2 regions of the Spirosoma liriopis genome follow, and region 1 is predicted to be linked to the other one. Evidence: riboswitches for the same ligand, from Rfam matches in the RefSeq annotation. Region 1 holds a riboswitch; the other holds the start of a gene.
What was found. Region 1 has a riboswitch for cobalamin ahead of M0L20_RS24895 (ABC transporter substrate-binding protein). Riboswitches for the same ligand answer to the same signal wherever they lie in the genome.

Region 1 (3,415 bases):
AACCGTTGCCAGCAAGTAAGGAGCCGGGTATATAGTCAGGGCTACCCGCTTGTGAACGGGTAGCCCTGACTACAGGTAGCAAGTGGCTACAAATTACTTATAATAGCCCCAGACTTCCCGGCTTGTAAGGCCTGTTTTTGAAATAACGACGGGTACCACCAGTTCAGGCAGAACCGTACGCCCTTCCAGGCGATCAGCGGGAAGGGTATTGATTGGAACGTTGTTTGTCGAACTTACTGACCGGTTCGTATAGGTAAACGTTACGGGTAAAACATAGTTACCGGCGTAATCTGATTTCACTTTTGACAGTTTTTCAAAAGCTCGCGTAACCGCCTGATCAAAACCAAAACCGACGTTATCCGGACTAAGCAGCTTGACATTCGTTATTTGGCCCGTTTCGTCCACGTCGAAACCGGCATAAACGCGCCCGTAAGCGCCGTTGTTCCAGGCTATATTCGGGTACTTTACGTTTTTTTGTAGAAAATCAGTAAACCCAATGTCGTTGCTCAACTGCGTGTTGTTGAGGGTCGTTTCCGGCAGTCTGGAATCGTAGTTCGTCACGATCTTGACGACATCACTTTCAGTTAGTCGCTTGTCAGGTATCGTGGCGGACAACTGGCCGGAAGGGTCTCGCAAAACAGTTTCTAATGAGCGTTTGGTCAGACTTACGGGTTGCGGAGGTGTATCGCCTATCTGAATGTAATACCGTTCCTTCGTCTGATAGTAGCCCTCGAAAGAACTGCTTTTCTCGTAACCATTCCGAATCGATTTTTGGATCAGTCGGCTGGTCAGGCTTTTCAATAATTTCGTTTGGCCGTTATAAACCAACATGACATACGCTTCGTATTTGATGCCAAGCATTGCCTTTGGCTGTCGGATAAACGTGTTGCCGTTGATTGTAAAGGCATAGGGTGTCACAATTTTAGGTGCAATATCTTTTGAAATCTGGCACGTTACTTCATGATTCACCAGATTGAAAGCCAAGTAACAAGGGATTGCTTTACCTGACTCATCGAGTTGTATAGTACCTTTCTGCAATACCGGAAATGTATAGAATTCGCTGCCTAACAACATGACTTGCTGATGGGAAGAAGCCGGAAAACGATAGGCGGCTTCAGACACATACGACTCACATATCGTCACGACTTGTCCAAAGCCATCTTTTGTGACGGTACACTGACCCCAGGCCGTTGCGGCACGGATAAACAAAAGAGCCGAAAGTATAGTGAAACGATTCATAACTCCGATATGGATAAGTTGTAGGGATTGTTATAAAGCTACGCCAATAAAGTTATATTATTTCATTAAAAATAAATAATGCAAAAAAGGGCTCTTTACGAGAGTAAATAATGTTCAACTTTTTCCGGCTACCTTTGTCCTAAGGGTAGCAAATAAATTACCGAAAGGTAGCCTGTGTTTGCTTTAAAAGGGAATGCAGTGAAAAGCTGCAACAGTCTCCGCTGCTGTAACCCCACGATGAAAGTCACATACCATGTGCGCCACTGTTCTTGAACGGGAAGGCCGTTTGTGGCTGGGGAAGTCAGAATACCTGCCTTTGTAGAATCGATCAACAGCTTTCGGAAGAAAAGCTCGGCTATTCATGATTAAGAGAAAAATAACCGCTAGGCTGCCAAAATCAGCCGTTCCTATCTGGCTGACCTTTTTGTTCGCCCTAGTACTTGCCAGTAGCACCGCTCGGCCAGTTCCGTCTAAACCGGTACCAACGATTAACGTTCCAGTTGGTGAGCAAGTGTCTGTTCGCTACGCCAAAGGCTTTAGCATTAAGTACACTGGCCCTTACAAGATCGTCTCGATTATTAGCCCGTTTGAAAAAAAGGTTGATACTATCCGGTATGTGCTGGTGCAACGGGGTACACCACCGCCAAAAGGGTTTGCTGCCAGTCAGGTCATTGAAATTCCGTTACGTAAGCTGGTCGCCATGTCGTCAATGCACGTAGGATTGGCCGCTTTTCTAGGAGCCGAAGACCTGATCGTTGGGCTAGCTAATTTGAAATATGTCTCGTCGCCCAAAGTGCTCCGGCGGATCGAAACTGGAAAAATCCAGGAAGTTGGGCGCGACCAAACGATCAATGAAGAGCAACTGATTACCATGCAGCCCGATCTGCTGATGGCGATGGGAAGCCCAACGGCCCGAATGGATCGGTATCGTACGCTACGGGATGCGGGCATTCCGGTGCTTATCAATTCGGAGTGGGTGGAAACAACGCCACTGGGCCGGGCTGAGTGGGTGAAACTGATGGCGGCACTGCTTAACAAGGAAAAATTAGTCAATCAGAAGTTTAGTCAGGTTGAGAACGAGTACAAACGGTTGTCAGCGCTTACGCAAAAGGTGTCATACAAACCGTCGATCATCAGCGGCATGAATGCGAAAGATGCCTGGTTCGTCCCGGATGGAGATAGCTACATGACCCGTTTTTTTCTGGATGCGGGTGGCAGTTATCCTTGGGTAAACCGGCGGGCTACGGGTAGCTTGCCTCTCAACTTCGAAGCGGTTTATCCGATAGCCCTGAAAGCCGATTATTGGCTCAACGTAGGCATGATGTCGGTCGATTCGAAAGAGAGCGTATTAGCCAGAGACGCCCGGTACGCTGATTTCAAGGCGTTTAAGCAGGGGCGGATGTACAGCTACAGCAAGCGGGTAAACGCCCAGGGAGCAAACGATTTCTGGGAGTCAGGCGCATTGAATCCGCAATTGGTTCTTGCTGACCTGATCAAGATACTCCACCCCGAACTTTTACCGAAACACGAACTGGTCTATTACCGGCAACTGAAGTAATGAAAAGCACTGTTGCTTCTTTGAATGACGCGAGCCGTTTCTCGTCCAAATGGCCTTGGCGTCGGCTGATGCTGTTCGTTTTGACGGGTTTGGCCCTGCTCTGCTTTCTCACAAACATTAGTTTAGGGTCGGTCGCTATTCCGCTCAAGGAAGTGGCCCGCATTGTTTTTCAGCAGGAATCGGAGAACAGAGCATGGCTGTACATCGTACAGAAAATACGGTTGCCTAAAGCAATTACTGCGGTGATAGTCGGTTGCGGACTTTCCGTTAGCGGTTTACAAATGCAGGCTCTTTTCCGAAATCCACTGGCCGGGCCTTCCGAATTGGGTATTACAGCGGGGGCCGGTCTGGGTGTTGCGCTGGTTATGCTGGGCAGTGGCGGTAGCGCCAGTCTGTACGCGATTCGCCAACTGGGCGTATCGGACAGTTGGTTGTTGGTAACGATGGCTTCGCTGGGATCGGCGTTGGTGCTGTTGCTGGTTTTGTCGATTGCCGGTCGATTGCGCGACAATGTTGTTTTGCTCATCGTCGGCGTTATGGTTGGTACCATTACGTTATCCATCGTTAGCATCTGGCAGTATTTCAGCCAGCCTGAACAGCTTCAGGAGTACCTGATGT
Region 2 (3,415 bases), on a different contig from region 1:
AGGTAAGACGGGTTAAACGAGTACGTAAACACGTTTCCGTACAACGAATTCCGGTTGTAGCGACCACCCAGTTCGACCGAAAGACCTCGGTAGGGGGTGAGGATGGCCGTGGCATACACACCAAGTTGCCCAACACGGGCGGTATCTTTTCCAATGGGTGGTGACTGGTAAGGACCGTACTGGCTGATCGACAGGTAACTTTGGTCGGTGTTGCTAAAACGATAATCCGCACCGGTCAGCAATTCGCTCCAGGAACCCAGCTTCAGGTTGTGATACACTTCCGCAAAGTGAGCTAGCCCCCCGTATTGCTGGTACGAGTAAATCTCCGATGCGTTCGGCTCAACCGCTGTCGAATCGTTCTTAAACGTCCGGCGGCTATCACCAATGCTATAGTTAAACGACAGTTTGCCCTGGGCGTGCTTGTAATCGAAGCCGGTCGCTAACCGCTTGAACTGGCTCTTGAACGTGAAATCTTTATCATCGGCAAACGCTCCGGCGTCGATGTCGGCGGAGTAGGCCGTCGTCAAACCCTGTACTTTCAGCGTAAGCCGTGACGTTGCTTGAAACGCAAAATTGGCCAGTAAGGCGTTCTGCCGGTAACCATCCTTGTCAAAATTATTTGTGCCGGTGGGATCGGTGGCCGACGAGAAACCCGCCGACGACAGCCGGGTGTACTGCACGTTGTACGATAGCCTATTGGTTTGGCCGCTTACGCCCACGCTTCCCCGAAAGGTTTTGTACGTACCGTAGTTAACCGTTGCATTCACGCCAAACGGCTTACGGCCAACGGCATTGCTGCTCGCGCGCTTCGTAAAAATGTTGATGACGCCCGCCACTGCATCGGAACCGTAACTGGTTGATTGCGCTCCCCGTAAGATTTCGATCCGGTCGCACTCGCCCACTGTCAGCAAGTTCAGGTCGAAGGTGTTCGCTACGCCAGACGGATCGTAAACCGGCAGTCCGTCCAGCAGAATCAACGTGTTACCGGCTGAGGCTCCCCGTAGAAAAATGTCCGTGTTGGTGCCGAGTGGTCCATTCGAACCGACGATTTGCAGACCGGCCTGCCGCGACAGCAGTTCGCTCACGGATTGTGTTGCGTAGCGTTGCAATACCGAGTCAGACAGCACCGTAACGACTTTGCCGGTTTGAGAAAGCTTTTGTTCAATCTTGTTGGCCGTGACCGTCACGGCATCCAGTTGAACCGAGTTCGAAGAAGGAACTTGTGGATTGTCCTGCGCCAGAGCGGACAGGGAGGATACGGCCAGAGCCGCCGAAAGAAATGTACTGATTTTGCTCATCATTAATCAGGTAAAATGAGATTAAGTAATGAGCTGTCGGAAACTGAAATAAAAGACAAACGAACCGTTGCTCGTTTGTGACCGCACAGGTGACGCGCCACCTAACCGAACTGTCTTTCATCTCCGGCTTTTTACCCGAAAGCTCGAATCATGAATTCGTTTGAGGCAGGTCTTCTGGCTTGTTCTACCGACAACGCCTTCCCGCCAAACGGCAGTGGCTTTTTAGTTATCGGCTGGTAATCAGAACTTACAGCTACGGGAATAGCCCCGGATTTACACCGGTGTTCCCTTTTAATCACCCTTACGAGAAGGGCAAACCTGAAACGAGCGGACAAAGATAGGCCATAAACGCGTAAGACGGCCATCCGGTCCGTCCTGAATCAATGTGTCGGTACGAATTTACCGGACAGTGTATTCGAGGGGGGACCAGATGGGCGCGTTATTTAAAAGCCGTCGGCCTTAATTTCCTTTTCGGTGATTGTGCCGTATTTCTTGACCTTTTCGCGGATGGTATCCGCTTTGCCGATCAGCACGAATTGCAGGTTGTTTTTCGGAAAATACTGATCGATGATCTGCCGCGTTTTCGCTACCGTCAACCCATCGACATTCTTCTGGAAATTGTTGATAAACGACTCGTCAAAACCCAGACTAAACATATCCGTCAGCAGGTCGGCCAGCGAACCGGCGGATTCGTATCGGGGCGGGAAATCGGCTTTGACGTAGTTTTTAGCCGAAAGCAGCGTTTTCTCGTCGATACCCGTGCGGTGCAGGCTGTCCAGTACCTGAAGGGCCATATCAATGGCCTCCGTGGTGGTACTCACTTTCGTAAACGTCGAAATGGCGAAGGTACCGCTGTTGCGGAACGTACCGAACCGGCTACCAGCCCCGTAGGTCAATCCTGAATTTACGCGCAAGGCGTCGTTGAGCCAGGACGTAAACCGACCGCCCAGAATGGTGTTGACTACTACGACCGGAATATAGTCCGGGTTGTTTTGCGTAATGCCTTTGCCGCCAATCAAAAAGGTCGTTTCGCGAGCATCGTCTTTGTTGACCAGCAAGACCCGATTTTTGTCGAACGAAACGGTCGGGTCCGTTAGTTTGGGTGAGGTAGCCGCAGCTGTTTTCCAGTTACCGAACAAATCGGTAATCCGCTTTTTCATGGCAGCCGTATTGAAGTCACCTACAACGGCGATGGCAGCACGGTCGGTGGTGTAGTTTTTTTGGTAAAACTGCCGAACGTCATTCGCTGTAATGGCCGACACCGACGAAGGGGTTCCCGAAATCGGGTTGGCATACGGGTGGTTTTCAAATACGAACCGGTTGAAATACGAATTGACAACCGCGCGCGGACTTTCTTTTTGCTGCGTTAGCTGGAGCAGTTGCCGCTGTTTGTATTTATCGAACTCGCCTTTGTCGAAAGTCGGTTTGGTGATTACGTCCTGAATAATGTCGAAGAGCAGATCCTGATCTTTCACGGCAAATGAAGCCGTTAGTTTCGCTACTTCCTTTCCGCCATAGGTGTCTACGCTGGCTCCCACGTATTCGGCTTTTTCTTCCAGCTGCGCTTTGGTGTACTTGGAGCTGCCAAACAAAAGGGCATCAGCGGTCATATTGGCCAGGCCGTAGCGGTTGCCATCCTGCACAGCGCCCGCGTCGAAGACCACCGACACGTTGATCAGCGGTACTTCGCGCTGTTCCATCAGGTAGACGGTCAAGCCATTTTTGAGTTTAAACTTCTGGTAAGGTGGCACTTTGAATGTCTGCGCCAGCGACACGCCCGCTATAAGCAAGGCGGTTATGATTATGACTATTTTTTTCATACTACAAAGCCCGTCGGTCTTTGAATCGTTGGGAATGAATAATCGTAGTTAGTTATTTTTCGCGGGGTTGGTTTTTGGCTCTGGCAGCAGATAGCCAACCGTGCGGTTGCGGGCCGTCAGATACGTTTTGGCCACGCGCTGAATGTCTTCTTTGGTGACTTTCTCGTAAAGCGCCGGTGCTTCATACAGCTTTTTGTAATCGCCGAAAAACAGCTCATAGGTGCCGAGCGAATTGGCTTTACCGTTGATGGTTTCCATCGTGCGATAGAATTCCATCAGCTTCTGGTTTTTCAATTT

Region 2: it holds a riboswitch for cobalamin, as region 1 does, so the genes downstream of both, M0L20_RS02340 (TonB-dependent receptor plug domain-containing protein) here and M0L20_RS24895 (ABC transporter substrate-binding protein) in region 1, are expected to answer to the same signal.

The regions. Positions count from the first base shown of each region.
Region 1 covers NZ_JALPRF010000006.1:132,313-135,727, reverse strand. The annotation lists gene M0L20_RS24905 (threonine aldolase family protein) at 1-19, shown strand, start outside; gene M0L20_RS24900 (energy transducer TonB) at 94-1,239, opposite strand; cobalamin riboswitch at 1,388-1,571, shown strand; gene M0L20_RS24895 (ABC transporter substrate-binding protein) at 1,601-2,797, shown strand; gene M0L20_RS24890 (iron chelate uptake ABC transporter family permease subunit) at 2,866-3,415, shown strand, end outside.
Region 2 covers NZ_JALPRF010000001.1:553,882-557,296, reverse strand. The annotation lists gene M0L20_RS02340 (TonB-dependent receptor plug domain-containing protein) at 1-1,301, opposite strand, end outside; cobalamin riboswitch at 1,446-1,635, opposite strand; gene M0L20_RS02335 (M16 family metallopeptidase) at 1,742-3,118, opposite strand; gene M0L20_RS02330 (M16 family metallopeptidase) at 3,167-3,415, opposite strand, start outside.